3 regions of the Mesorhizobium sp. M1A.F.Ca.IN.020.04.1.1 genome follow, and region 3 is predicted to be linked to each of the others. Evidence: predicted binding sites of a transcription regulator. Region 3 holds the regulator's gene; each other region holds the start of a gene.
What was found. The regulator LexA, encoded in region 3, represses DNA repair genes until DNA is damaged. The targets are predictions, from matches to a motif close to TGTTCNNNNTGTGTTCNG.
Positions count from the first base shown of each region.

Region 1: recA (recombinase RecA) is a predicted target of LexA. The motif match lies at 6,681-6,698, and genes of this name have one in related genera.
Region 2: EOA49_RS20610 (single-stranded DNA-binding protein) is a predicted target of LexA. The motif match lies at 5,463-5,480, and genes of this name have one in related genera.

Region 1 is NZ_RZSN01000120.1:3,722-13,224, forward strand. Features, by position in the region: gene EOA49_RS21795 (NADP-dependent isocitrate dehydrogenase) at 1-1,015, shown strand, start outside; gene EOA49_RS21800 (hypothetical protein) at 1,019-1,756, shown strand; partial or broken gene EOA49_RS34130 (glutathione S-transferase N-terminal domain-containing protein) at 1,758-1,874, shown strand; gene EOA49_RS21810 (demethoxyubiquinone hydroxylase family protein) at 1,993-2,574, shown strand; gene alaS (alanine--tRNA ligase) at 2,585-5,254, opposite strand; gene recA (recombinase RecA) at 5,523-6,623, opposite strand; gene EOA49_RS21825 (carbohydrate kinase family protein) at 6,904-7,842, shown strand; gene EOA49_RS21830 (pseudouridine-5'-phosphate glycosidase) at 7,892-8,809, shown strand; gene EOA49_RS21835 (TfoX/Sxy family protein) at 8,813-9,136, opposite strand; gene EOA49_RS21840 (GFA family protein) at 9,226-9,503, shown strand, end outside.
Region 2 is NZ_RZSN01000108.1:10,276-19,778, reverse strand. Features, by position in the region: gene uvrA (excinuclease ABC subunit UvrA) at 1-2,434, opposite strand, end outside; gene EOA49_RS20635 (hypothetical protein) at 3,184-3,450, opposite strand; gene EOA49_RS20630 (ATP-dependent Clp protease proteolytic subunit) at 3,532-4,137, opposite strand; gene EOA49_RS20625 (SRPBCC domain-containing protein) at 4,160-4,651, opposite strand; gene EOA49_RS20620 (metalloregulator ArsR/SmtB family transcription factor) at 4,648-4,962, opposite strand; gene EOA49_RS20615 (cupin domain-containing protein) at 5,007-5,324, opposite strand; gene EOA49_RS20610 (single-stranded DNA-binding protein) at 5,581-6,099, shown strand; gene EOA49_RS20605 (DUF2306 domain-containing protein) at 6,134-6,532, shown strand; gene EOA49_RS20600 (OsmC family protein) at 6,638-7,063, shown strand; gene EOA49_RS20595 (MarC family protein) at 7,081-7,710, opposite strand; gene EOA49_RS20590 (VOC family protein) at 7,802-8,179, opposite strand; gene EOA49_RS20585 (hypothetical protein) at 8,172-8,741, opposite strand; gene EOA49_RS20580 (AraC family transcriptional regulator) at 8,826-9,503, shown strand, end outside.
Region 3 is NZ_RZSN01000174.1:2,197-11,699, forward strand. Features, by position in the region: gene lpxI (UDP-2,3-diacylglucosamine diphosphatase LpxI) at 1-45, shown strand, start outside; gene lpxB (lipid-A-disaccharide synthase) at 35-1,216, shown strand; gene gltA (citrate synthase) at 1,296-2,624, opposite strand; gene gltX (glutamate--tRNA ligase) at 2,806-4,230, opposite strand; gene EOA49_RS26020 (ComEC/Rec2 family competence protein) at 4,333-6,780, shown strand; gene lexA (transcriptional repressor LexA) at 6,774-7,508, opposite strand; gene glp (gephyrin-like molybdotransferase Glp) at 7,625-8,830, opposite strand; gene moaC (cyclic pyranopterin monophosphate synthase MoaC) at 8,832-9,311, opposite strand; partial or broken gene EOA49_RS26040 (indole-3-glycerol phosphate synthase TrpC) at 9,314-9,503, opposite strand, start outside.

The sequences.
Region 1 (9,503 bases), on a different contig from region 3:
ATACGGCGTCGGCGTGAAATGCGCGACGATCACGCCCGACGAGCAGCGCGTCGAGGAATTCAAGCTGAAGAAAATGTGGAAGTCGCCCAACGGCACCATCCGCAACATCCTCGGCGGCACCATCTTTCGCGAGCCGATCATCATGAAGAACGTGCCGCGCCTGGTGCCCGGCTGGACCAAGCCGATCGTCGTCGGCCGTCACGCCTTCGGCGACCAATACCGCGCCACCGACTTCCGCTTCCCGGGCAAGGGGAAGCTGACAATCAAATTCGTCGGCGAGGACGGCCAGATGATCGAGCATGACGTCTTCGATGCGCCGGGCGCCGGCGTCGCCATGGCCATGTACAATCTCGACGAGTCGATCCGCGAATTCGCTCGCGCCTCGCTGAACTATGGCCTGCTGCGCAACTTCCCGGTCTATTTCTCGACCAAGAATACCATTCTCAAAGCCTATGACGGGCGCTTCAAGGACATCTTCCAGGAGGTCTACGAGAAGGAATTCGAGGCCGAGTTCAAGGCGAGAAAACTCTGGTACGAGCACCGCCTGATCGACGACATGGTCGCCTCCAGCCTGAAATGGTCGGGCGGCTATGTCTGGGCCTGCAAGAATTATGACGGCGACGTGCAATCCGACACCGTGGCGCAGGGCTTCGGCTCGCTCGGCCTGATGACCTCGGTGCTGATGACGCCGGACGGCAAGACCGTGGAAGCGGAAGCCGCCCACGGCACCGTCACCCGCCACTACCGCCAGCATCAGAAGGGCGAGGAAACCTCGACCAACTCGATCGCCTCGATCTTCGCCTGGACGCGTGGCTTGGCCCACCGCGCCAAGCTCGACGGCAATGCCGAGCTCAAGCGCTTTGCCGAGACGCTGGAAAAGGTCTGCATCCAGACCGTCGAGGGCGGCTTCATGACCAAGGACCTGTCGCTGCTGATCGGCCCCGACCAGCCCTGGCTGTCGACCACCGGCTTTCTCGACAAGATCGACGAGAACCTGCAGAAGGCGATGGGGTAAGAAGTGCCGAGCCTTGTTGCCAGCGAAAGGGTCCGCCTTTGCGCTGGCAACAATGCCGACCTCTGCCAGGCTATTTTCAAGGTGCACGGGCTAAGCGGCCGGAGGAGCCGCTCCGTCTGGTCCAGCGATGAGCAAGCACCTCCTTACTACCCCAATGCCGCCACTTTGGATGCCGATGCCATACCGATCCAACTTGCAGAAATAGCCAGACTGACATCTGTTCTTGCCACCAGCTTTTCGGTCAAGGATTGCTTCTGCCGTCTGGATCTCCGACCGCTCGGGTTCAGCCAACTCTTCGAAGCAAGCTGGATCTGGATGGACCTAAGGCGTCCAACGACGACCCCCTCCGGTTGGGAACGTGTTGGGGACGCAGCCAGCTTGGAGATGTGGGAACTTGCCTGGACGGATGGCGCAGGTTCCTCCAGCGGCCGTGTCTTTCCGACCGCAGTTCTGGCCGACCCTGCCATCGCCATCCTTGGCCGACGGACGGCCGACGGCTTCACCGCCGGCTGCATAGCCAATAGATCCGAGCTCGTGATCGGGTTGTCAAATGTCTTTGCCACGGATGGCAATTCGACCTATCGAGATGCTGTGCAAGCCGCAGCCAATACGTTTGCTGAAAGTCGCGCGCTGGTCGGGTATGAACGCGGCGGCGGGCTGGATGACGCACTGGACTGCGGCTTTCAGACCACCGGCACGCTGCGCGTCTGGATACGGGACAGCCAAGCCAAAGAGGAATGAAGTGGCAAAGCCTCTTCTCTACGGCGCCCACTACAGCGTCTATGTCCGCATCGCGCGAATGGCGCTCAATCAAAAGGGCGTCGACTACGAGCTCGTCCCTCTCGACATCTTCACGGCCGAAAGGGCGTCAATTATCGGCTATTTCCTCAAGGTCGCCGAAGGGCGAAAGCTGCTTGCCCGCTTTCCAGACTTGCAGGACCGGTGGGATCGCATCGTCAGGCGGGCAAGCTTCTCCAATGCATGAGCTTTCCGGTCGCGAAGCGCTGACCACAGCCAGGATAGTCCGGGTCAACCACGCAGGCGAGTTTGGAGCGATCAGGATCTATTCAGCGCAAATCTTTGTCGCCCGGCACTTTTGGCGCGATTGCGTGCCGTCTTTGTCGGAGATGCTTGGACACGAGCGCCAGCATTGCGCCTTCTTCCGTGCCGCCATGCCAATGCGAAACTCGCGTCCATGTCGCGTCATGCAGTTCTGGAGCTGGGGCGGCTGGCTGTTGGGCTTTCTCACCGCCCTGCTCGGCCCACAAGGCATCTGGGCATGCACCGCCGCTGTCGAAGCGACCGTGCACCGCCATCTTGACGACCAGCTCTACTATCTAGCCGGGCGCGATCCCGGACTGCACGCCATCATCCTGTCGATCCGCGAGGAAGAGCTGGCCCATCTGCGTCACGCCGAGGAGCATCTGCTGGCACCAGGCCCGCTGCTTCTCCTCCTGCGCGGGGCGATCGCCGTCGCCACGGATTGCCTCATCTGGCTGTCCACCTGGGGCGACTCTGTCAGAATGGCGCGCGCCCTGAAAGCGGCAAAGCCTTCCTGACACAGGAACACTAAGCGGCTTCGAGCGCCGCCTTTACCGCCGCGATGGCGTCGTCCGCCTTGGAGGCGTCGGGGCCGCCGGCTTGCGCCATATCGGGACGCCCGCCGCCGCCCTGCCCGCCAAGCGCGGCGGACGCAACACGGACGAGATCGACAGCGCTGAAGCGGCCGGTCAAGTCGTCGGTGACGCCGACCACCACGCTCGCCTTGTTGTCCTCGCCGGCGCCGATAAAGACGACCACGCCGGAGCCCAGCGTCTTCTTGCCGGCATCCGCAAGCGGCTTCAGGTCCTTCGGCGCGACACCGCTGACCGCTTTGCCGAGGAAGCCGACACCCGCAACCGTCTCGTTGGTGGCCGGAGCATCGGCAACGGCCGCGCCGCCGCCAAGGGCCAGTTTCTTGCGCGCCTCGGTGAGCTCTTTCTCGAGTTTCTTGCGCTCCTCGAGCAAAGTCTCGACACGCGCCGGAACGTCGGCCGGCGAGATCCTCAAGGTCGCCGCGGCTGCCTTCAGGCGCTTGTCCTGCTCGTCGAGATGCTTGCGCGCCGCCTCGCCGGTCAGCGCCTCGATGCGGCGCACGCCGGCGGCGACCGCGCTGTCCGACAGGATGCGCACAAGGCCGATATCGCCGGTCGACCTGACATGCGTGCCGCCGCAGAGCTCGACCGAATAGGGACGGTTGGCCTTGGCGCCGTGCAGGCCGGTGCCCATCGAAACGACGCGCACCTCGTCGCCGTATTTCTCGCCGAACAGCGCCATCGCGCCCTCGGCAATAGCATCGTCCACCGACATCAGCCGCGTCGTCACCGGACTGTTCTGCACAACGATCTCGTTGGCCATGCGCTCGACATCCTCGATCTCCTCGGCCGAGATCGGCTTGTTGTGCGAGATGTCGAAGCGGAGGCGATCAGGCGCGACCAGCGAACCCTTCTGCGCGACATGGGTGCCCAGCACCTCACGCAGCGCCTCGTGGATGAGATGCGTCGCGGAGTGATTGGCGCGCAGCTTCGAACGGCGCGCGTGATCGACCTTTAGCTCCACGGCAGCGCCGGTCTTGATCGTACCGCCCGTCACCTTGCCCAAATGCACGAAGAGCCCGTCGGCCTTCTTTTGCGTGTCGGTGACCTCGATCGAGAAGCCGTCGCCGGACATCATGCCGGTATCGCCCATCTGGCCACCGGATTCGCCATAGAACGGCGTCTGGTTGACGACGACGGCAACCGCGTCGCCCTGCCCGGCGCTGTCGACGATCTTGCCATCCTTGACCAAGGCCTGGATCAGGCCTTCCGCCTCTTCCGTCTCGTAACCGAGGAAATCGGTGGCGCCGGTCTGCTCGCGCACCGGGAACCAGACCGTCTCGGTCGCCGCTTCGCCCGACCCCGCCCAGTGCGCGCGCGCTTCCGCCTTCTGCCGCTCCATCGCAGCGGTGAAGCCGGCAAGATCGACCGAGATGTCGCGTTGGCGCAGCGCATCCTGCGTCAGGTCGAGCGGGAAGCCATAGGTGTCGTAGAGTTTGAAGGCCGTCTCGCCATCCAGCATGTCGCCGGCGTGCAGCTGTTCCGTCGCCTCCGAAAGCAGGCCGAGACCGCGGACCAGCGTCTTGCGGAAGCGCGTCTCCTCGAGCTTCAGCGTCTCTGTGATCAGCGCTTCGCCACGCACCAGTTCCGGATAGGCCTGGCCCATCTCGCGCACCAGCGCGGGCACCAGCTTCCACATCAGCGGCTCCTTGGCGCCGAGCAGCTGCGCGTGGCGCATGGCGCGACGCATGATGCGACGCAGCACATAGCCGCGGCCTTCATTGGAGGGCAGCACGCCGTCGGCCACCAGGAAGGATGACGAGCGCAAATGATCCGCGATCACGCGGAAGGATGCTGCGTTCTCCTGGTTGTGACCGTGCCCTAGCGCCGAGCATGCCGCATCGATCAAATGCCGGAACAGGTCGGTCTCAAAGACGCTCTCCACTCCCTGAAGGATCGAAGCCATGCGCTCCAGGCCCATGCCGGTGTCGATCGACGGGCGCGGCAGGTCGATGCGCTCGTCTTTTGTCACCTGCTCATATTGCATGAACACCAGGTTCCAGAATTCGAGGAACCGGTCGCCGTCCTCCTCCGGGCTGCCGGGCGGACCGCCCCAGATATGCTCGCCGCGATCGATGAATATCTCCGAGCACGGACCGCAGGGACCGGTGTCGCCCATCGCCCAGAAATTGTCAGAGGTCGGAATGCGGATGATGTGATCGTCTGAGAAGCCGGCGATCTTCTTCCAGTAGCCGGCCGCCTCGTCATCGGTGTGATAGACGGTGACCAGAAGCTTGTCCTTCGGCAGGCCGAATTCCTTGGTGATCAGGTTCCAGGCAAGCTCGATCGCGCGCTCCTTGAAATAATCGCCGAACGAGAAATTGCCGAGCATCTCGAAAAAGGTGAGATGGCGCGCGGTGTAGCCGACATTGTCGAGATCGTTGTGCTTGCCGCCGGCGCGCACGCTCTTCTGCGCGGTCGCGGCGCGCGAATAGGACCGCTTCTCCAGGCCGGTGAACACGTTCTTGAATTGCACCATGCCGGCGTTGGTGAACATCAGCGTCGGATCGTTGCGCGGCACCAGCGGGCTGGAGGCAACGATCTCATGACCCTCCTTGCGGAAGTAGTCGAGGAATGTCGACCGGATCTCGTTCACGCCACTCATGGATACTGCCTTTTCGCGAAAACCGCCGGCCAGGCCGGCGGCAAATGGGCTTTCGTGTGTCAGAAGATAGATTGGCCTTTTAGCCGTAGCTCTTGACCCTGTCCAGAAACACGGAACCAAGGCCAATCCTCCGGCTGGGCGGCCTGTGCCCTCGCCCCCAAACGTAAACCGCCGGCACGAAGGCCGGCGGTTCGAACGCAGCACTAGGGAACTCGATTACATCAGCTTTAGATAATGGATCCGGATTATGGCCGAACTCCGGCAGTGCCTACATCGCGCCAGCCTCGTCCTCGAAGCTGTCGTCACCACCGCCTTCGGAGCCGCCGTTCTCGAGGAATTTTTCGGCGATCAGCCCGGCATTCTGCCTCAGCGCCAGCTCGATCTCGCGCGCCGTGTCCGGATTGTCGCGCAGGAAAAGCTTGGCGTTCTCACGGCCCTGACCGAGACGCTGCGAATTGTAGGAGAACCAGGCGCCCGACTTCTCGACCACGCCGGCCTTGACCCCGAGATCGACGAGCTCGCCGGTCTTCGACACGCCCTCGCCATACATGATGTCGAACTCGACCACCTTGAAGGGCGGAGCCAGCTTGTTCTTCACCACCTTGACGCGGGTCTGGTTGCCGACCACTTCGTCGCGATCCTTGACCGAGCCGATGCGGCGGATGTCGAGGCGCACCGAGGCGTAGAATTTCAGCGCGTTGCCGCCGGTCGTGGTTTCCGGCGAGCCGAACATGACGCCGATCTTCATACGGATCTGGTTGATGAAGATGACCATGGTGTTGGAGCGCGAGATTGACGCGGTCAGCTTGCGCAGCGCCTGGCTCATCAAGCGGGCCTGCAGGCCGGGCAGCGCGTCGCCCATCTCGCCCTCGATTTCGGCGCGCGGCGTCAGCGCCGCCACCGAATCGACCACCAGAACGTCGATTGCGCCGGAGCGCACCAGCGTGTCGCAGATCTCCAGCGCCTGCTCACCCGTGTCGGGCTGCGAGATCAGGAGGTTTTCGAGGTCCACGCCGAGCTTGCGGGCATAGACCGGATCGAGCGCGTGCTCGGCATCGACGAAGGCGCAGATACCGCCCTTCTTCTGGGCTTCCGCAACCGTGTGCAGCGCCAGCGTCGTCTTGCCCGAGCTTTCCGGCCCGTAGATTTCGATGATGCGGCCGCGCGGCAGCCCGCCAACGCCGAGCGCGATGTCCAGCCCGAGCGATCCCGTCGGCACGGTTTCGATCTCGACCACCTGCTCATTGGCGCCGAGCCGCATGATCGAGCCCTTGCCGAAAGCGCGCTCGATTTGCGACAGCGCCGCATCCAGAGCCTTTGATTTGTCCACTGCCTTATCCTCTACAAGCCGCAAACTATTCTGAGCCATGATACATCACCCCTTGGTCGTCAATGAAGGCCGGACAATCCGTGATCCCTGCCAGTTTGTACCTTTTTTGTTCTCATCTGGCAAGAGGCAGCAAATGACTGGAAAACAAATAATATCTGGATTTGTTCTATTTTTGTCTCACTAGAGATGGCGTGAACCAGTGCTGCTGATCCAAGCGAGATCTCGTTATCCGGGCGGCCCGAATCGCGACCCGATTGCGGGGCGATGCGCGGAAACCTAGTGTGCGCACGCAAACAATCAACGAGGTCACCTCCGCGGCATGCCGACATCCCCAAACATCCTGGCGCTGGGCGGCGCCCATATCGACCGGCGCGGCCAGGTCTCGGGCCCTTACGTGCCCGCCGCATCCAATCCCGGCATCATGCGCGAGGATGTCGGCGGCGGCGTCTTCAACGCGCTGCGCAGCATTGTGAAGCGCGGCGTCTCGGCCTCGCTGCTTTCGGTGCGCGGCGGCGATGCGGCGGGTGAGGCGGTCGCATCGGCGATCGACGAGGCCGGCATCGCCGACCTTTCGGCGGTGTTCCTCGACCGCACGACGCCGAGCTACACTGCGCTGATCGACAGCGAGGGGGAGCTGATCGTCGGCTTTGCCGATATGGGCCTTTACGACCTCGCCTTCCCCAAGCAGATCCGCCGCGCCAAGGTGCGCGAGGCGATCGCCGAGGCAGACGCGATCCTCTGCGACGCGAACCTGCCAACGGCGGCCCTCGAGCGTCTGGTTGCGCAAGCCGGCGACAAGCCGGTTTTCGCCATCGCCATCTCGCCAGCCAAGGTGGTGCGGCTAGCGCCGCTGCTCGGCAATCTTTCGCTGCTGTTCATGAACCGCCGAGAGGCGGCGGCGCTGGCTGGTGCGGATATTTCCGGCCGCGATCTTGTCGGGGAACTCAGGCGGCTGAGCTTGACGGCAGGCGTGATCACGGCCGGCAGTGCTCCGGTGCTCGGCTTCGACCAATCGGGCGTCTTCGCCATCGACCCGCCCTCCCCGCGACGAGTTGCCGACGTAACCGGCGCCGGCGACGCCCTGACCGGAGCAACGGTTGCCGCGCTGCTGCGCGGGCTGCCTTTGCGGAGGGCACTGCGCGAAGGTGTTGCCGCGGCGATGCTCGCCATCGAGAGCGCCGAGGCGGTACCGTCTTTCACCGCCGGCAGTTTTGGCCAGGCGCTTGCCCTTGTGCCCGAGGCACGGGTGGTGGCATAGGGCCACAAACTATCTTGCCGGAGTGTTTTCTCCGGAGTGGAGAACGGACATGACGCCCGAAACCGCCCGCCCCTTCATCGACATTCATCCGCCAGTGGCGGAGGCGCTTGCCGCCGGGCGGCCTGTGGTGGCGCTGGAAAGCACCATCATTACCCACGGTATGCCATACCCCGACAATGGCGCGATGGCCGCCAAGGTCGAGCAGATCATCGCCGAGAGCGGCGCCGTGCCGGCGACGATCGCCGTGGTCGATGGACGCATCAAGATTGGCCTTTCCGATGGCGAGCGCGAATCGCTTGCCATGACCGGCGACGCCATGAAGCTGTCGCGTGCCGATATCGGCTTTGCCGTCGCCCAAAAGCGCACCGGCGGCACCACCGTGGCCGCCACCATGATCGCCGCGCACATGGCCGGCATAAAGGTCTTCGCCACCGGCGGCATCGGCGGCGTCCACAAGGGCGCCGAAAAGAGTTTTGACATCTCGGCCGACCTCGACGAGCTGGCGCGCACGCCGGTCGTCGTCGTCTCGGCCGGCGCCAAGGCGATCCTCGACATCGAAAAGACGCTGGAAGTGCTGGAGACGCGCGGCGTGCCAGTCATCGGCCATGGCTGCGAGACCATGCCGGCCTTCTGGTCCAGGCAATCGCCCTTCCGCGCGCCGCTGACGTTGCATGCGCCTGAAGATATCGCGCATTTCTATCATATCCGGCAGGCGCTCGGCCTCGGCGGCGGCATACTGGTCGCCAATCCGGTGCCGCAGAACGACGAGATCCCGGCAGCCGAGATGGACGGCTACATCCAGGCCGCGCAAAAGGCGGCCGAAGCGCAGAACATCACCGGCAAAGCCGTGACGCCGTTCCTCCTGTCGTGGATTTTGGAGCTCACCGGCGGCCGCAGCCTCAAGACCAACATCGCGCTGGTCGAAAACAATGCGCGGCTGGCGGCGGAGATCGCGAAGGCGCTGTAAGCCTTATCTGCCCGCGCGCCGCCCCGCTTCATAAGCGCGCCGCGCCCAGACCGCCATTTCGTCGGGATCGTCGAAGGCGCTGTCGGGAACGCTCCAATAGGGCATCGCCACCTCCTTGCCGTGCCGCGAGCCGGTATAGGTCCATTGGCTACAGCCGGCGGCCTCGAATTCGGGGATCGTCTCCTCGTCGGCCTTCAGCATCAGTTCGCCGCGCACGACCACCGCGACGATGACGCCGTCGCAATAGATTCCCTTGCCGCCGAACAGTTTTCGGATGCTGATCGGCCCCAGGCTCTCGAACAATTCTTCGAGGCGGTCATTGTCCATGCCGCAATCATCTCATCCAGCATGGGACTTGTCATCGCAGCAACCAACAGCATGCTGACAGGTTGAGACATGAAATGGAGGTTCGCGCCATGCCTGTCCTGCTCAAAGGCTCCTGCCGCTGCGGCGCCGTCCGCTTCGAGGTGGAAAGTCATACGCCCGTGCCGTTCATGCTCTGCTACTGCTCGATCTGCCGCAAGCAGCAGGGCGGCGGCGGTTTTGCCATCAATCTCGGCGCCGACAACCAAACGCTCAAGGTCACCGGCAAGCCCAATCTCGGCGTCTACCGCGCTGAGATCGAGGACGACGAGCATCCGCACTGCGAGGTCTCGACCGGCGAGCGCAATTTTTGCAAGACATGCGGCGCCGC
Region 2 (9,503 bases), on a different contig from region 3:
TGTCGAGCACGTCGGCGATCGACTTGCCCTTGAACAGCACGTCCAGCGTCTCGCGGTTGTAGCGCTTGCCATGGCAGACGTCGCAGGTGACGTAGACGTCGGGCAGGAAGTGCATCTCGATCTTGATGACGCCGTCGCCCTGGCACGCCTCGCAGCGGCCGCCCTTGACGTTGAAGGAGAAACGGCCCGGCTGATAGCCGCGCGCCTTAGCCTCCGGCAGACCGGCGAACCAATCGCGGATCGGCGTGAAGGCGCCGGTATAAGTGGCGGGGTTGGAGCGCGGCGTGCGGCCAATCGGCGACTGGTCGATATCGATGACCTTGTCGAGGAACTCCAGGCCCTCGATGCGATCATGCTCGGCCGGATGCTCGCGCGAGCCCATGATGCGGCGTGAGGCCGCCTTGAACAGCGTCTCGATCAGGAAGGTCGACTTGCCGCCGCCGGAGACGCCGGTGACGCAGGTGAAAGTGCCGAGCGGGATCTCCGCCGTGACGTTTTTCAGATTGTTGCCGCGCGCGCCGACGACCTTGATACGCCGGTTCTTTTTCGCCTCGCGGCGCACCGCCGGCGTCGCGACCTCGAGCTCGCCCGACAAATACTTGCCGGTGATCGAGGCGGGCGTCGCCATGATCTGCTGCGGCGTGCCTTGCGCGATGATCTCACCGCCATGGATGCCGGCGGCCGGGCCGATATCGACGACATAGTCGGCATGCAGGATGGCGTCCTCGTCATGCTCGACGACGATCACCGTGTTGCCGATGTCGCGCAGGTGCTTCAGCGTATCGAGCAGGCGGGCATTGTCGCGCTGGTGCAGACCGATAGACGGCTCGTCCAGGACGTAGAGCACGCCCGTCAAGCCTGAGCCGATCTGCGAGGCCAAACGAATGCGCTGGCTCTCGCCGCCCGACAGCGTGCCGGAATTGCGCGACAACGTCAGATAGTCGAGGCCGACATCGTTCAAGAAACGCAGGCGCTCGCGGATTTCCTTCAGCACCCGGACGGCGATCTCATTCTGCTTTTCGTTGAGCTGCGCCGGCAGATCGGTGAACCACCGGTCGGCCTTGCGGATCGACAGCTCCGTGACCTCGCCGATGTGCCTGCCGGCGATCTTGACTGAGAGCGCTTCCGGCTTCAGCCGGTAGCCGTTGCAGGCGGGGCAGGGGGTGGCCGACATGAAGCGCTCGATCTCCTCGCGCATCCAGGCCGATTCCGTTTCTTTCCAGCGCCGGTCGAGGTTGGGGATGACGCCCTCGAAGGTCTTGGTCGTTTTGTAGGACCGCAGGCCGTCGTCATACTGGAAGGTGATCTCGCGCTCGCCCGTGCCGTGCAGCACGGCCTGCTGCGCCTCGGCGCTCAGATCCTTGAACTTGTCGCCGAGCTTGAAGCCATAGGCCTTGCCCAAGGCCTCAAGCGTCTGCGCGTAATAGGGCGAGGTCGATTTCGCCCACGGGCTGATGGCGCCGTCGCGCAGCGAGACATTCTCGTCCGGCACAATGAGGTTGGCGTCGATGGCGCGCTGGCTGCCGAGGCCGTCGCAGGTCGGGCAGGCGCCGAACGGATTGTTGAAGGAGAACAGCCTGGGCTCGATCTCGGGAATGGTGAAGCCGGACACCGGGCAGGCGAATTTTTCCGAGAACATGATGCGCTCATGCGTCTCGTTCTTCGACTTGTTGACCGAGTCCTCGCCCGTCCGGCTGGCGTCGAGCGGCTTGTCGGCGAACTCGGCCACCGCAAGCCCGTCGGCGAGCTTCAGCGCCGTCTCCATCGAATCCGCAAGCCGCGTCGCCAGATCGCCGCGAACTACGATGCGGTCGACGACCACGTCGATGTCGTGCTTGTATTTCTTGTCCAGCGCCGGCACGTCGGCGATCTCGTAGAAGACGCCGTCGACCTTGACGCGCTGGAACCCCTTCTTCTGCAGCTCCAGAAGTTCCTTGCGGTATTCGCCCTTGCGGCCGCGCACGATCGGCGCCAGCAGGTAGAGACGCGTGCCCTCGTCCAGCGCCAGCACGCGGTCAACCATCTGGCTGACCGTCTGGCTTTCGATCGGCAGGCCGGTGGCCGGCGAATAGGGAATGCCGACGCGGGCGAAGAGCAGGCGCATATAGTCGTAGATTTCGGTGACGGTGCCGACTGTCGAGCGCGGGTTGCGCGACGTCGTCTTCTGCTCGATCGAGATGGCGGGAGACAAGCCGTCGATCTGGTCGACGTCCGGCTTCTGCATCATTTCCAGGAACTGGCGGGCATAGGCCGAAAGGCTTTCGACATAGCGACGCTGACCCTCGGCATAGATGGTGTCGAAGGCAAGCGACGACTTGCCGGATCCCGACAGGCCGGTCATGACGATCAGGCTGTCGCGCGGCAGGTCGAGATCGACGTTCTTGAGATTGTGTTCGCGCGCGCCGCGAATGGAAAGATATTTTTGGTCGGCCATCGCCGGTCGCCGCCTCAGGTCTGGAATTTGCTGGATTGGCGGGTTTGTCCCGGCCATCCCCTATGTAGGTAATCTCGTCGCCGCGTCGAGAGAAGCCACAATCTCGACCAAAGCGTTTAACCGCCTTTCGCGCGAGCGGGCAAGCGGAAAGAACAAAGGCCGAACACCCTCCTGACAAAGCGCTGTGGAAACAGCGGCTGCAAAAACCGTCGCGACCGATCAGTCGAAGGCATTCGACTTACCTGGACGTAACCTCCGATCGATCACATTTTTCTGTAACCGGCTCTTCAACGGTTGACGTCTCGGACCCATGGGGGCAGTCTCAAAGGCGTCAACGAAGCCGGCCGTCTGTCGATGGCCTCGTCACCCAGAGGTGGCCTGCGAGACGCCGCAGGCTTCAGCGATTTGCGCTTCGGACGACATTGCCACAACGGACCAGGAGCGGAGCATGACGCCACCGGACAGTCCCTTGAGGCTCCACGAAGCGATGGAGCCGCGGCGGGCATAGTGCCAGGGTAGGCGTGAGCGCCTCCCGAAAAACGTGACCTGCCGATTCCTACAATCAGAGACCATAGTCGGATCGTCGGCTGAAAGCCGCGTTGCATCCGAAACAGAACGCCGGCAGTCCACTCCCGGCTAAAATTGGGTTTCAGATCCATGAAAGCCCCGTCCACCTGCGGAAGCAGTGGCGGGGCTTGCATTTTGCGAGCCGGAGGTCCGTCGCCGGCGTCCGCAATGCGGGGTAAGCTTCAGTGGTTGGGAGGCCTGATGGCGCCCGTTGCCATGTCGATGGTTATGCTGCCCGAAATCCTGACATCGGTGTCGCCGATCTTGAACGTGCCGTTGCTGCCGGCTGGCAGTGCGTCGTCAGGCTCGGGCTGCGGCGCGGGCTTGGCGATACGGTAGTCGCTGCTCACGCCGGGCAGTTTTTGTGTCGAATTGTCGTCGGCAAAAGCGGCGGTGCCGACCGCAAGCACGCCGGCGACTGCGACAACGGCAAAACCCAGATTCGTCAAGGAACGCGCTCGGATCATGCGCGAACTATAGAGGCGCGCCGAAGGCGAGGCCAGATGCGCCGCAATCAATTTGCCGCGCGGTCAGGCCGCCTTCTTGCGCGTGTCGTAGACATGGTCGACGAGCCCCCAGGCCTTAGCTTCCTCGGCGGTCATGAAATAGTCGCGGTCGAGCGTGCGCTCGACCTCGTCGTAGGTCCGGTCGCAATGCTTGGCGTACAGCTCCGTCATGTGGCGCTTGGTGCGCAGGATGTCGTCGGCGTGGCGCTGGATGTCGGAGGCCTGGCCCTGGAAGCCGCCGAGCGGCTGATGCAGCACGATCCTGGTGTTGGGCAGCGCGATGCGCCGACCGGGCGAGCCTGCCATCAACAGGAATGAGCCCATCGAGGCGGCAAAGCCCATGCACACCGTCGACACCGGGCAGGAGATGTACTGCATGGTGTCGTAGATGGCGAAGCCGCTGGTCACCACGCCGCCCGGCGAGTTGATGTAGATCGATATCTCCTTGTCGGGATGATCCGATTCCAGCGACAGGAGCTGCGCGCAGACCAGCGCCGACACGCCGTCATTGATCTCGCCGTTGATGAAGACGATGCGTTCGCGGAGCAGCCGCGAGAAAATGTCGAAGGCGCGCTCGCCGCGGCTCGACTGCTCGATTACCATCGGCACGAGATTGGCAAAGGCGCTCATCGCAGATCTCCTCGTTCTTTGGTCAAGCCGCGCGCAGCGCCATGCTTGGCGCGTTGGCGGCAGCTGGGCTTTTGCGCGCGTCGAGCGAAATCCGGCAGCGGGCGCCGGAAACGGCGACGACAGGTTGCGCGACCGTCGCGAAACCATCATGGACGATGCTGAGATGCGTGCCGCCGGAAACCGTGCGCGCGAGCGTGAAGGTGACAATGCTGTCGAAGATGGGGCCGTCGAATGCCGGTAGCCGGTCGGCAGCGTCCACGCCCGGTCGCTCGCGCCAGGAATAGCGGAGCAGCTTGCCGGGGTCGGCCTCGAGCACTTCGCACTCGATTGGCGCGTTTGGTCCGGCAAAGGCAAAGCGCTCACCGATCGCCGGCTTGATGTCGTTGGGCATCAGCCACGCGGCGAGCAGTTCCGGCTCGGTGAGCGCCCGCCAGACTTTTTCCGGCGGATCGGGAAGCTCGCATTCGAAGCTGAGCGGCGCGTTGGCCGCTGCCGGGTGTTTGGCAATCGTCATTGGTCCATTTCCTTCAGAACCCTCTTCAAACGCTCGATGCGCTCCGGCCAGAAGGCGCGGTAGCGTTCGATCCAGCCGAGCAAGGGATCGAGCCCTTGAGGTTCGGCGCGGTAATAGGCGTTGCGGCCCGCGCGCCGCTCGATCACCAGTCCGGCGCCGCGCAGCACGGCAAGATGCTGCGAGACGGCCGGCTGCGACACGCTCACGCCGGCGCGCAGCTCGGACACCGTCAATTCGCCGGCCGCGAGCCGCTCGTAGACGGCCCGGCGTGTCGGATCGGCCAGGGCCCGGAAAATCTCTGCTTCGATCATGCACAAAGCATAAGTCGATACTTATTGGTTTGGCAAGCGCCGTTTTAGGCCGTCCAGCGTCTCACCGGCTCCGCGGCTCCGTCGAAGCTTGCCTCGAAGATTGGCGATGCGAGCACGGCATGGATGTGAAGCGTGCCGGAAGCTACGTTTCGAAAGCCATGCTTGCGGTGCGCGGGAATGATCAGGGACTGCCCGGCGGCAAGCACGGCCCGTCGGTCGTCGACCCACATTTCGGCTTCGCCGGCAATCACCGTCAGTACTTCCTCGACTTTGTGCGCATGCGTTGGTGCGCCGCTACCCGGTCCGACCCACTGCTCGAATATGCAAAGGCCCGCCGCGCCATTGGCGGCGGCAACATGCATGCGGGTTTCGACTCCGGCGCGCCACGTTTCGCGCGGCTGATCCTCATGCGAAACAACGTTCATTCCGATATCCCCTTGTTTCCTGCCCAGGAATACTACCTGTTGCTGACATTCCTTGACAGAAACAGCGGTCAAGACTAGAACGAAGAGAGAACAAAAACCTTGTGGGAAAAGCCAGCCTTCGCGGGCATGGGCGAACCGCAGGCTGTAAGGTGAGCGACTTAAAATTTGTTTCGGATGAGCGCGGAGAAGTACGATGGCGGGTAGCGTCAACAAGGTCATTCTGGTCGGCAATCTCGGGGCGGACCCTGAAATCCGCCGCCTGAATTCGGGCGACCCGGTCGTCAACATCCGCATCGCCACGTCGGAAAGCTGGCGCGACAAGAATTCCGGGGAGCGCAAGGAAAAGACGGAGTGGCACAATGTCGTCATCTTCAACGACCAGCTCGCCAAGGTGGCGGAGCAGTATTTGAAGAAGGGCATGAAGGTCTATGTCGAGGGCCAGCTGCAGACGCGCAAATGGCAGGACCAGACCGGCAACGATCGCTACACGACCGAGGTCGTACTGCAGAAATTCCGTGGCGAGCTGCAGATGCTCGACGCGCGCGGCGAAGGCGGCGGCCAGGTCGGCAGTTATGCCGGCGGCGGCAACAGCCGGGGTTCCGATTTCGGCCAGTCGGGCCCGAACGAAGGCTTCAGCCGTGGCGGCGGTGGCGGTTCCAGGGGCGGTGGCGGTGGTTCGTCGCGCGAGCTGGATGACGAGATTCCGTTCTGAAGGTCTCGCAATCGTCGTTTGAGGGGAAGGCGCGATGTCGCTCGGACCGTTGCTGACAGCGCCTCCTCCCATTCCATTGCACGCGTTCGCCGCCTTCGCCGCGCTAGCGATAGGCGGGGCGCAACTGGCATTGCCGAAAGGCACGACACGCCACCGCGTCTTGGGCTATGCCTGGGCCGCGCTGATGCTGGTCGTCGCCGTCTCGAGCTTCTGGATCCAGCAGATACGCCTGATCGGGCCGTTCAGCCCGATCCACATCCTGTCGATCCTGGTGGTTGTCACCGCCCCGCTGGCGGTCTGGTATGCGCACACCCATAAAGTGGCCGCGCATCGCAGCGCCATGATCAAGCTCTACCTATTTGCGCTGATCGGCGCCGGCATCTTCACGTTGGTGCCCGGCCGCATCATGCACACGGTCGTATTCGGCCAATAAACAATTTCGAGCGAAAGTGCGTCGCGGTTTTCCGTCCGGAATTGCCTATAGTTGATAGTTGCGGCGATAGTCCGCTTGCAAAGCAAGCGTCTAAGGAAGATCATCGTGAAAGCACGCGTCAAATGGGTTGAGGAACGCACCTTTGTCGGCGAGTCCGGCAGCGGTCACAAAGTCGTGCTGGGCACGGCGCGTGGGCCGGAAGGCCGGACGCCAGGGCCGAGCCCAATGGAGCTGGTGCTGATCGGCACCGGCGGCTGCTCGGCCTATGACGTGGTCCATATCCTCGAAAAAGGTCGCGAGGCGGTCGAGGACTGCGTGGTCGAGCTGGACGCGGATCGTGCCGAGACGGAACCGCGCGTCTTCACCCGCATCCACATGCATTTCATCGTCAAGGGTCGCGCGCTGTCGCGCGACAAGGTGAAAAGGGCGATCGATCTGTCGATCGAGAAATACTGCTCGGCCACCGCCATGATGGCCAAGACGGCGGCCGTCACGCATGATTTCGAGGTGGTCGATACAGCTGTGAAATAAGGCAGTAGGGATGCTGCTCAGGCAGCCATCAGCGCCCTCACGCCGTCGGCGACGAACTGCACCGCAAGCGCCGCCAGGATGACGCCGAGCAGCCTCGTCAGGATCGAGCGGCCGGTCTGGCCGAGGATGCGGTCGATGCGCTCTGCCAGCACGAACACCAGAAAGGTGAGCACAAGACAGATCGCGATGATGCCGACCAGCGCCGCTTGCGCGGCAAAGCCCTCGAAGTGTCCTGACAGCAGCACTGTCGCCGATATCGCGCCGGGACCGGCGATCAGCGGGATCGCCAGCGGAAAGGCGGCGATGTTGTGGATCATGTCCTTGGTGATGGCGACGTCGCCGATCTTCTCCTTGCGGTCCTGACGGCGCTCGAACACCATTTCGAAGGCGATGAAGAAAAGCAGGAAGCCGCCGGCGACGCGGAAGGCCGGCAGCGTGATGCCGAACACCGACAGGATCGAGGCGCCGGCGACGGCGAACAACGCCATCACCAGAAAGCCGATCACCGAAGCTCGCACCGAGACCTGCTGGCGCTCGTCCCGGTTCATGCCACGCGTGACGGCGAGGAAGAGCGGTGCCAGCCCGGGCGGATCGATGGTCACCAGGATGGTGACGAAGGCGTTGAACAGGGTGTCGAAGCTCGGCATCGCTGGTCCCCTCCCGCCTGGCGAAGCCCAAGCCCTGCATTCGTAGAGCAAAGGGGGAGCGGTGGGAACAGGACGGGAGGATTTCAGCCGGCTATTCAGCTTTGCTGCAATAAGCCTCGAGCCGGTAGACGTCAGGGTCGATTACGAAGGCGGCGTAGTAGTTGTCGCCATAGGCGGCGCGCAGGCCGGGCCGGCCATTGTCCTTGCCACCCGCAAGCAAGGCCGCCGCATGGAAAGCGTCGACGCCGGCGCGTGTCGGTGCGGCAAAGCAGAAGTGCAGGCCGGAGTCCGCGTCGGCCGGGACCGGCCGGCCGGCCTCATTGACCCAGAGTTCTACGGTCCTGGCGCTGTAGCCGAGCGAGCCGGGTGACTGGCTGAGGCACGAGTAGCCGAGGGGCTCAAAAGCGGCGTCGTAGAAGCGTTTCGAGGCGTCGCAGTCGCGGACGCCGATCGAGATATGGTCAACCATCCTTTTCTTCATGATTAAGGTGGTTGATCGGCCGGGCTGGAGTCGAGCGCCGCGCCAGGAACTCGACCTCCTTGCGCCAGGTTTTGCCGCCGTCATGCGAACGCTCGCCAAGCCAGCGGAAGGCGTTCTCGGTAATGTGCGAAAAGCTCCAGCGCACCGAGGAGCCGATGCCGTCGGCGCCGATCTGCACGATTGTGTCGCCTTCGGCGCGGCCGAGCTGGCGGCTGTAATACTGGTTGCGCGGATCGCTCCAGAGGATATGCCAGGCGTCCGCGCCGGGGTCGTAGACGCGCAACGTCGTGCCGTAGAAGGTCCATGGCCCGAGAGAGGCTTGCACCCCGGCATTCCGCGCCGGCAGAATCCAGACGTCCTGGACCGCCTTGCCCTCCAGAACCCAGCCGAAATGCACCTCGCCGCGCCCAGTGAGCCTGGTGCCGTCCTCCAGCGTGCGCGTGGCGTCGAAGGTCCAGGCGCCGATGAAGCGGCCGTAGAGTTTGAGCTTTTCGGCGAGATCCGGATTGGGAGCGTCGCTGTGCAGGGCTTCGGCAAAGGGATCGGTCATGGTTGCTGCCTCGTTTGTCAGGAGAGGCGAGCAATAGGGGCATGGCGGGGTTCTGGGCTTGGGAAAAATTGCTATTTTTTCGCGATGGCGACGACTGAGAAAAACCTGGCCTCAGGGCATGGCTGGCAGGTATCCGACGTGATCTGCACGGCTCGCGCCGGCGACCGCCCGTTTGAAGAACAGCATCGCGGTTTCTGCGTCGCCGCCGTGACCAGGGGCACGTTCCGCTACCGGACGCGCCAGGGCACGGCAATGCTTGCTCCAGGCGCCATCCTGCTCGGCAATCCGGGCGCCTGCTACGAGTGCGGCCACGAGCACGGCGCGGGCGACCGCTGCCTCTCCTTCCATTTTTCGCCGGCCTATATGGAGCGCGTCGTCGCCGATGTGCCGGGCGCAAGCCGGCTCGGCTTTGCCGACCCACGCCTGCCGCCCTTGCCGGTGCTGGCGCCGTTGCTGGCGCAAGCGGAGGCGGCGCAGCAAACGGGCGACGGCGAGGCGTTCGAGGAACTCGGTCTGCGCATTGCCTGCGCGGTGGTCGGGGCTGCGGCCAATTCGTCCGAGGTTGCCTGGACACCCAGCGCCCGCGACCAGAAACGCGTAGCCGAGGCGGTGCGTTTGATCGAGCTCAACGCCGATCGCCCGCTTTCGCTGACCGAACTCGCCGACGGCACGGCGACCAGCCCGTATCATTTCCTGCGCACGTTCCGTCATGTCGCCGGCATGACGCCCTATCAGTTCCTGCTGAGGACCAGGCTGCATCGG
Region 3 (9,503 bases):
TTCATCGTCGGATTTCCCGCGACGGAGCCGACCGATGGCCAGTGAGAGGCCGCTCAAGATCGCCATCGTCGCGGGCGAGGAATCGGGCGACCTGCTGGGCGCCGACATCGTGCGTGCGCTCGAAAAGACCACCGGCCGTAAGATCCGGCTCGTCGGCATCGGCGGCCGGCATCTGCAGGAACTAGGGCTGACACCGCTCTTCGACGGCAGCGAGATCGCGCTGATGGGCTTCAGCGCCGTCTTGCGCGACCTGCCGCGGCTGATGCGCCGGATCAGCCAAACAGCCGGCGCCATCGCGGCGGGGCGGCCGGATTGCCTGATCACCATCGACAGCCCTGATTTTTCGCTGCGCGTCGCCAAAAGGGTCCGCGCCGCCGCGCCCGCTATCCCGATCGTCCATTATGTCTGCCCGAGCGTGTGGGCATGGCGGCCGGGCAGGGCGGCGGCGATGAGGCCCTATGTCGATCACATCCTCTGCATCCTGCCCTTCGAAGTGAAGGCGCTCACCCGGCTTGGTGGCCCCCCCGGCACCTATGTCGGCCACCGGCTGACCCAGGATCCCGGCGTGCTTGGCGCCGCCAAGGCGCAGAGCTTGCCGCGGGACCTGTCGGAGGATCGCGTGAAGACGCTGCTCGTGCTGCCCGGCTCGCGCCGCGGCGAGGTGCGCCGGCTGATCGAGCCGTTCGGCAAGGCGATATCGGTCTTGCATCAGCGCGGTCACCGCTTGCGGCTGATGCTGCCGACGGTGCCGCATGTCGCCGACCTGGTGAAAACATCCGTCACGCGTTGGGACGAGAAGCCAGAAATCATCACCGATCCGGAGCGCAAATGGTTGGCTTTCGGCAAGGCCGATGCGGCTCTGATCGCCTCCGGAACCGTTTCGCTCGAGCTTGCGCTTTGCGGTGTTCCAATGGTCTCCAGCTACAAGCTCGATCCGATCGCGAGGCAGCTGCTGCAGCATCTGGTGACGACCTGGTCGGCGCTGCTGCCCAATTTGATCGCCGATCGCGCGCTGGTGCCGGAGTTCTACGATCAGTATGTCAGGCCGGAGAACCTGGCGCGTCAGCTGGAAGCCCTTTTTGCCGATACCGGCATGCGCGCCTGGCAGCGGGCAGGTTTCGCCGAAATCGCCAGGCGCATGGCGACCGACAGGCCGTCGGGCGAGATTGCTGCCGAGGTGGTGCTGGGGTGCATCAAGAAAGCGAATAGGGAGTAGCGAATAGCGAGCAGGCTAGGCGCGAGCGCCGACGGGTTTCTTTCACTGTTCGCTACTCGCTGTTTCGCTATTCGCTCAATCACCGCTTCGCAATCGGCACGTAGTCGCGCTCCGTGGCGCCGGTGTAGAGCTGGCGCGGGCGGCCGATCTTCTGGTGCGGGTCTTCGATCATTTCCTTCCACTGCGCGATCCAGCCGACGGTGCGGGCGACCGCGAACAGCACGGTGAACATGGTGGTGGGGAAGCCCAGCGCCTTCAGCGTGATACCCGAATAGAAGTCGACGTTCGGATAGAGCTTCTTCTCGATGAAATACTCGTCGGTCAGCGCGATCTTCTCCAGCTCCATCGCGATGTCGAGCAGCGGATCATCCTTGATGCCGAGCTCGCCCAACACCTCATGCGCCGTCTTCTGCATGATCTTGGCGCGCGGATCGTAGTTCTTGTAGACGCGATGGCCGAAGCCCATCAGGCGGAACGGGTCGTTCTTGTCCTTGGCGCGGGCGATGAATTCCGGGATGTGATCGACATGGCCGATCTCGCCCAGCATGTTGAGGGCCGCCTCGTTGGCGCCGCCATGCGCGGGGCCCCAGAGGCAAGCAATGCCGGCCGCGATGCAGGCGAACGGATTGGCGCCCGAAGAGCCGGCGAGACGAACCGTCGAAGTCGACGCGTTCTGCTCGTGATCGGCGTGCAGGATGAAGATGCGCTCCATGGCGCGCGCCAGCACCGGATTGATCTTGTACTCCTCACACGGCACGGCAAAGCACATGTGCAGGAAGTTGGCGGCGAAATTCAGCTCGTTCTTCGGGTAAATGAAGGGCTGGCCGATGTGGTATTTGTAGGCCATTGCCGCGATCGTCGGCATCTTGGCGATCAGTCGCATGGAGGCGACCATGCGCTGATATGGGTCCGAGATGTCGGTCGAGTCGTGGTAGAAGGCCGACAGCGCGCCGACCACGCCGCACATGACGGCCATCGGATGGGCGTCGCGGCGGAAGCCGGTGAAGAAGCGCGACATCTGCTCATGCACCATGGTGTGGCGCGTCACGCGATAGTCGAAGTCGTCCTTCTGCGCCTTGGTCGGCAATTCGCCGTAGAGCAGGAGATAACAGACCTCGAGGAAGTCGCCGTGCTCGGCGAGCTGGTCGATCGGGTACCCGCGATGCAGTAGGATGCCGGCGTCGCCGTCGATGAAGGTGATCGCCGACTCGCAGCTTGCCGTCGAGGTGAAACCGGGATCGTAGGTGAAGGCCCCGGTGGTGCTGTACAGCGCGCCGATGTCGATGACGTCGGGCCCGGTCGAGCCGCTTCGCACCTTGAATTCATGCGTCTTGCCGGCGAGCTCGAGCCTTGCGGTCGACTCGCGCGCCTTGCCGCCCGATTCCAGTTTTGTCGCAGCTTCGCTCATTGCAAACTCCTTTATGTTTTCTCATGCCGGCAAGGCAATTCCTGCAAACGACACGTCGAAATCACCGGAATGCGCGAACTTGCCACCGCATTTTAGGAGGTGCGTGCCAGATTGGGCCAAGGCCTAATGTTGCACTGCGAAACACACCTTTCAATGCCAATCTTCTTGGGCCAGTTCGCTCCTAATCGATTTGATCCGCAACCCGCGCCAGGCTCTCCTCACGGCCGAGCACGGCGAGTACATCGAACACGCCGGGCGAGGTGCTGCGGCCGGTGAGCGCGGCTCTCAGCGGTTGGGCCACGGCGCCGAGCTTATGGCCGCCGGCCTGCGCAAAGTCGCGAATAGCGGCTTCCGCGGTTGCGGCGCTCCATTCGCTGGAGATCGCGGCGAGCGCGGCATGGGTACCGCGCAAAATGGCGCGGGCGTCGCTGCCAAGCAACCCCGCAGCCCTTTCGTCGAGCTGCAAGGGCCGCTCGGCGAACAGGAAGCCGGCTCCATCGACGAGCTCGACCAACGTCTTTGCCCGCTCCTTGAGGCCCGGCATGGCAGCAAGCAGCTGTGCCTGGCGCCTGTCGTCGAGCTTGGCCGCAAGCGCCGGGCCACCCTCGAGATAGGGCAGGGTGGCTACGAGAATATCAAATAGCGCCTTGTCGTCCATCTTGCGCATATGGACGCCGTTCAGCGCCTCGAGCTTGGCGAAGTCGAACCGGGCGGCGCCCTTGTTGACGTCGGCGATGTCGAACCAGGAGATCATATCCTTGATCGACATCACCTCGTCGTCGCCGTGGCTCCAGCCGAGCCTGGCCAGATAGTTGAGCAGGGCCTCCGGCAGATAGCCCATGGCGCGATAAGCCTCGACGCCGAGCGCGCCGTGGCGCTTCGACAGCTTGGCGCCGTCGGCACCATGGATCAGCGGGATGTGCGACATCGACGGCACGGTCCAGCCCATGGCGTTGTAGATTACGGTCTGGCGCGCGGCGTTGGTCAGGTGATCGTCGCCGCGGATGATGTGGGTGACGCCCATATCGTGATCGTCGACGACGACGGCATGCATGTAGGTCGGGTTGCCGTCCGAGCGCAGGATGATGAAGTCGTCGAGGTCCTTGTTCGGGAATCGCACCTCGCCCTGCACGCGGTCGTGCACGACGGTCTCTCCTTCGGTCGGCGCCTTGATGCGGATGGCGCCCTTGACGCCGGGAGGCGCCTCGGAGGGGTCGCGGTCGCGCCACTGGCCATTGTAGCGCGGCGGCAGCCCCTTGGCCCGCGCCGCCTCGCGCATCGCCTCCAGCTCGGCAGGCGTCTCATAGCTGTAATAGGCCTTGCCCAGCCGTACGAGCTCCTCTGCCACCTCACGGTGGCGCGGCGCTCGCTCGAACTGCGACACGGCCTCGCCGTCCCATGAGAGGCCGAGCCAGGTCAGCCCGTCCAGGATAGCGGCTGTCGCCGCTTCGGTGGAGCGCTCGCGGTCGGTGTCCTCGATGCGCAGCAGCATCGTGCCGCCCGTGTGCCTGGCGTAGAGCCAGTTGAACAGCGCCGTGCGCGCCCCGCCGATGTGCAGATAGCCGGTGGGCGAGGGGGCAAAGCGGGTGACGACCTTGTCGGACATGGAACTCTCGGAAGAAGCTCTGAAGCGGGCATGATTGCGCGGACTTTCGCGCGGTGGGCGTTCATGTAGCATAGGAGGTCTGGGGCGCAAGGGGCAGACCCGATGGCTGGACGTGGCCGGGGTGCGGAGGATGGCGAGAAGACGACGGCTGGCGTGAGCGAGCGCCTGCTGTTTGCCGACACCGTGCCTGCTGAGGCAGTACCGGTTTGGGTTCCCGTGCCGCGTCCGGCCACCGAGATTTCGGACGGCGACGCCGTCGTGAAGCCGCCTCCGCCGGCAGCCATCGACTTGATCCGCAGGCGGTTCCGCCGTGCCTCGTTTTCCGCGATTCGCCGGGGTGTGGCCGAGGCAGCCTCCACCGAGCTCGACCGCGGCATCGGCTTCCTCCTGGTGCCGGTGTTCCTGGCCGCCGGCGTGATACTCTATTATTCCTTGAGCGCCGAGCCGGATCTTTACAGACCGCTGGCGGCGGTGGCGCTGATGGCTCTATGCGCGGCGGTTTCGCGTCCCTGGCTGAAGACACACCTGGTCTTTATGGCGGCGTTGTTTTGCGCGCTGGGATTCGTCGCCGCGAAGGTCGAGACCTGGCGCGCCGCTACACCGATGCTCGGCTCCGAAATCCAGACGCGGCTGACAGGCCGCGTCGTCATCGCCGAGGAAATGGCCAATGGCCGCGTCAGGCTGACCATCGATCTCGTCTCGACCGCGCATCCAAAGCTGCGCTACGCGCCGGATCGCGTCAGGCTTTCGGCACGCAGGATCCCGGCCGGCATGAAGGCCGGATCGCTGGTGATGGGTTACGCGCGGCTTCTGCCGCCGACCGGGCCGGTCCGTCCCGAAAGCTATGATTTTTCCTTCGACAGCTATTTTTCCGGCATCGGCGGCAGCGGATTTTTCCTCGGCGACCCGAAAGTCATTCCGCCAACCGACCCGATCGCTCAGACGAGCATCGCCTCGGCCATCGAGAACGCGCGCGAAAATATTGCCGACCACATCAGAAGCACCGTCGGCGGACCCGAAGGCGAGATTGCCGCCGCACTGATCGTCGGCGTGCGCGCCGGCATTCCCGAGGACATCAACGAGGCGATGCGGCGGACCGGCATCTATCACATCATCTCGATTTCGGGCCTGCACATGGCGCTGGTCGCCGGCACGGTCATGCTTCTGCTGCGCGGCGCCTTTGCGCTGTTCCCGGATTTTTCGTCACGCCGGCCGGTGAAGAAATATGCCGCGACAATCGCGCTTATGTCGATCGCCGCCTATCTCGTCATCTCCGGCGTGGTGGTCGCCGCCGAGCGAAGCTTCATCATGCTGGCCGTCATGCTGATCGCCGTGCTTTTCGATCGCGCCGCGCTGACGATGCGCAACTTGGCGATCTCGGCCATCGCCGTCATCCTGGTGTCGCCGCATGAAGTGGTTGGCCCGAGCTTTCAGATGTCGTTCGCGGCAACCGCCGCCCTTGTCGGCGCCTATGCCGGCTGGTCCGACTACCGCGCCGGCAAGGTGAGAGCGCCGCCGGACAAGCGTTCGTTCCTGCGGTTCATGTCGCACAAACTGGCAGTCGGAGCAGGTGGCGCCGCAATGACGTCGATCATTGCCGGAAGTGCCACGGCGCTGTTTGCCATCTGGCATTTCCAGCGCGTCTCGCCGCTCAGCCTGCTGGCCAATCTCGCGATCATGCCGATCGTCACGATCGTGATGTTTCTCGCCGTCGCCAGCGCGGTCATGATGCCGTTCGGCTTCGACGGGCCCTTCCTCTATTTGATGGGCAAGGGCCTGGCGGCGATGATCGCGATCTCGGCGTGGATTTCGGAGTGGTCGCCGGTCGATGCCGTGGGCCTGATCTCGATCCATTCGGTGCTGCTGGCGACGATCGCGCTCGTCATCGCCACGATGGCGACTACCTGGCTCAGGCTGGCCGCAATTCCTTTCGCTGCCGCGGCCGTGATGATCATCCCGCAGGTGCGCACGCCGGACCTGCTGATCTCGGAGGACGCGCATCTGGTGGCGATGCCGATCGGCGGCGGCGAACTCGCCATCAATCGCGCCCGCTCCAACGAGTTCACCACCGATAACTGGAAACGTGCGCTCAAGGCCGAAACGATCGTGCCGCCGGAGACATTCGCCAAGGGCACGCTGGACTTGGCCGATCCGGTCGACCTGCCGCCTGGATCGCCCTTTTACTGCACGGGCGATCTCTGCATTGGCCGGCATCCATCAGGCGCGATCGTCGCGCTCGCCGAGAACCGCGAAGCTGCCCGGCCTGCCTGCGACTTCGCAGACCTCATCGTCATCAACGACGCCACGGCCTACAATCCCTGCCACGATCCGCGTATCCTCGTCGTCACCAAGCGGCAGCTCGCGCGCGACGGCAGTGCCGCCGTCTTCTTCGATCCGCAATCGGCGACGGCGCGAGCAACCATTCAATACGCCGTCGAAAAACCGTACCGCCCTTGGCACGAACAGCGGCGCTACTCGCGTGAGGCGAGGGGGTTGGCGCCTTACAAGAAGCCCGAGAAGCCGGAAGCCAAGCCGCAGCCCCCTCAGTAGCGGCGGATGAGCCCGACGAGCTTGCCCTGAACCTTCACGCGATCGGGACCGAAGATGCGCGTCTCATAGGCCGGATTGGCAGCCTCGAGCGCGATGGAGGCGCCCTTGCGGCGGAAGCGCTTCAGCGTCGCCTCCTCGTCATCGACCAGCGCCACGACGATCTCCCCGGGGCTCGCAGTGCTGGCGTTGCGGATGATGACCGTGTCGCCGTCGAAGATGCCGGCCTCGATCATCGAGTCGCCTTTGACCTCGAGCGCGTAGTGCTCGCCGCCCGCGATCATGTCCGGCGGCACTGTGATCGAATGCGTCTGGTGCTGGATGGCGTCGATCGGCACGCCGGCGGCAATGCGACCCATCACCGGGATGGAGACGGCTGAAACGGCGTCGTCGTCATTGCTGGGCGTCGGCGTGCGGGCGGGCGCCGCGGGTTTGATCTGGCGGCCGAGATTGCCTTGGCCGCCCTGGATGACGCTCGGCGAGAACTTCTTCGCCGCATTGAGGCCGGGCGCGATCGAGTCAGGTAGGCGCAGCACTTCAAGGGCACGCGCCCGGTTCGGAAGCCGGCGAATGAAACCGCGCTCCTCCAGCGCCGTGATCAGGCGGTGGATGCCCGATTTCGAGGCAAGGTCGAGCGCTTCCTTCATCTCATCGAAAGACGGCGGAATGCCGCTTTCCTTGAGCCGTTCATGGATGAACATCAGCAGTTCATGTTGTTTGCGCGTCAGCATGGCGGCCCCCGTGGGTTCTGAAACCAGAATCAGAAAAACAAACCCAGAACAAACACTATCTGTTCCAGTTGTGTTCCGCAACCGTTTAAAGTTTAGTGAATGTGTTGACGTTTTGTTCAGCGTAACATCAGAACGCTGCATTCCTCGCCGGCTTCAGCCGCCGGTGCGAAGGGTTGGCGCACGATCAGGCCATTGGCATCGGCGAGCATCCTCAACATCGAGGAATCCTGGATGCCGAACGGTGTTGCGATCAACGCCCCCGCATCTTCGCGGACCACGGCGCGCACATAGTCCTGCCTGAGATCGTTGGCGTGCATTGCGACGCCTAACCGAGCCGTGCGGATTTCCTGACGGCAGGACCGGCCGCCCAGCCGCGCCAGAAGCGGCTTCAGGAACAGCTGCGAGCAGACCAGGCTTGCGACCGGATTGCCGGGCAGGCCGATGCAGCGAATGTCGCCGAGCCGGCCAAACATCAGCGGCTTGCCGGGACGCATGGCGATCTTCCAGAAGTCGAGCTGCATGCCTTCGCCGGTCAGCACGTCATGGATCAAGTCGTGGTCGCCGACGGAGGCGCCGCCAAGCGTGACGATGACGTCGGCGCCGGCCTTGACCGCCTTCTTGACCAGGGCCGCGATCGCGTCCTTGCGGTCGGCGGCGATGCCGAGGTCGAGCGCGCGCGCGCCGACCGACTGGGCCGTAGCTGTGACGCCACAGGCATTCGACGAGATGATCTGGTCGGGGCCGAGCGCGCTGCCCGGCGGCAGCAATTCATCGCCGGTGGCGATGATGGCGAGCAGCGGCTGCCGCACCACGTTGAGACTCGGATGGTTGGCCGATGCCGCCAGCGAAAGCGCCGCCGGATCGAGCTGGCGGCCTTTTTCGAGGAGCAGGTCGCCCTCGCAGAAGTCGAGGCCGCGGCGACGGACGTTTCGTCCCTCCACGGTCGGCTCGGTCACTTCGATGCCGCCGCCGCCGAGATCGCGGACATTCTCCTGGATAACGATGGTATCGGCGCCTTCGGGGAGCGGCGCGCCGGTGAAGATGCGCACGGCCTCGCCCTTGCCGACAGAGCCGGTGAAGCCACGCCCGGCGGGGGCCATGCCGATCACGGAGAGCCGGGCCGGCGCCGAGGCTACGTCGGCGGCCCGTACGGCGTAGCCGTCCATCGCCGACGCATTGAAGGGCGGCTGGGTGCGCAGAGCCACCACGGGGTCGGCCAGCACCCGGCCGGACGCGTCGGCCAGCGGCACGCTTTCGCCTGGCAGCGCGGTCGCGCCGTCCAACAGGCGTTGGAGCGCGTCAGCGACTGGAAGCAAAGCCATGCTAAGGACCTACCTTGTAGTCGCCCGACTTGCCGCCGGTTTTCTCGACCAGCCTGATGCCGGAAATCGCCATGCCGCGGTCCGCTGCCTTGGCCATGTCGTAGATGGTGAGGCAGGCGACCGACGCCGCGGTCAGCGCCTCCATTTCCACCCCGGTCTTGCCGGTAACCCTGGCAAGCGCGCTGACCCTCAGGCCGGGAAGCGCGTGGTCGGGCTCGATCTCGACGGACACCTTGGTGAGAAGGAGGGGATGGCAAAGCGGGATGAGCTCATGCGTCTTCTTGGCCGCCATGATGCCGGCGAGGCGCGCCGTGCCCAGCACGTCGCCTTTCTTGGCGTCGCCGGCCAGGATCATCTCCAGCGTTTCCGGCTGCATGGTGACATACCCTTCGGCGATGGCCGTGCGCGTCGTCTCGGCCTTGCCGCCGACATCGACCATGTTAGCTTCGCCCTTGGCGCCGAGATGCGTAAGCGCGGGCATCCTCAAACGGCCTCGGCAGGCGCCTTGCCCGTCAGCAGAAGGGCGGTCGCGGCGGCCACGTCGGCCTGCCGCATCAGGCTTTCGCCAACGAGGAAAGTGCCGATCTTGCTCTTTTCCAGCCGCCGGCAGTCCTGATGGGTGAAAATGCCGCTCTCGCTGACCAGCAGCCGGTCGTCCGGGACCATGGCGGCA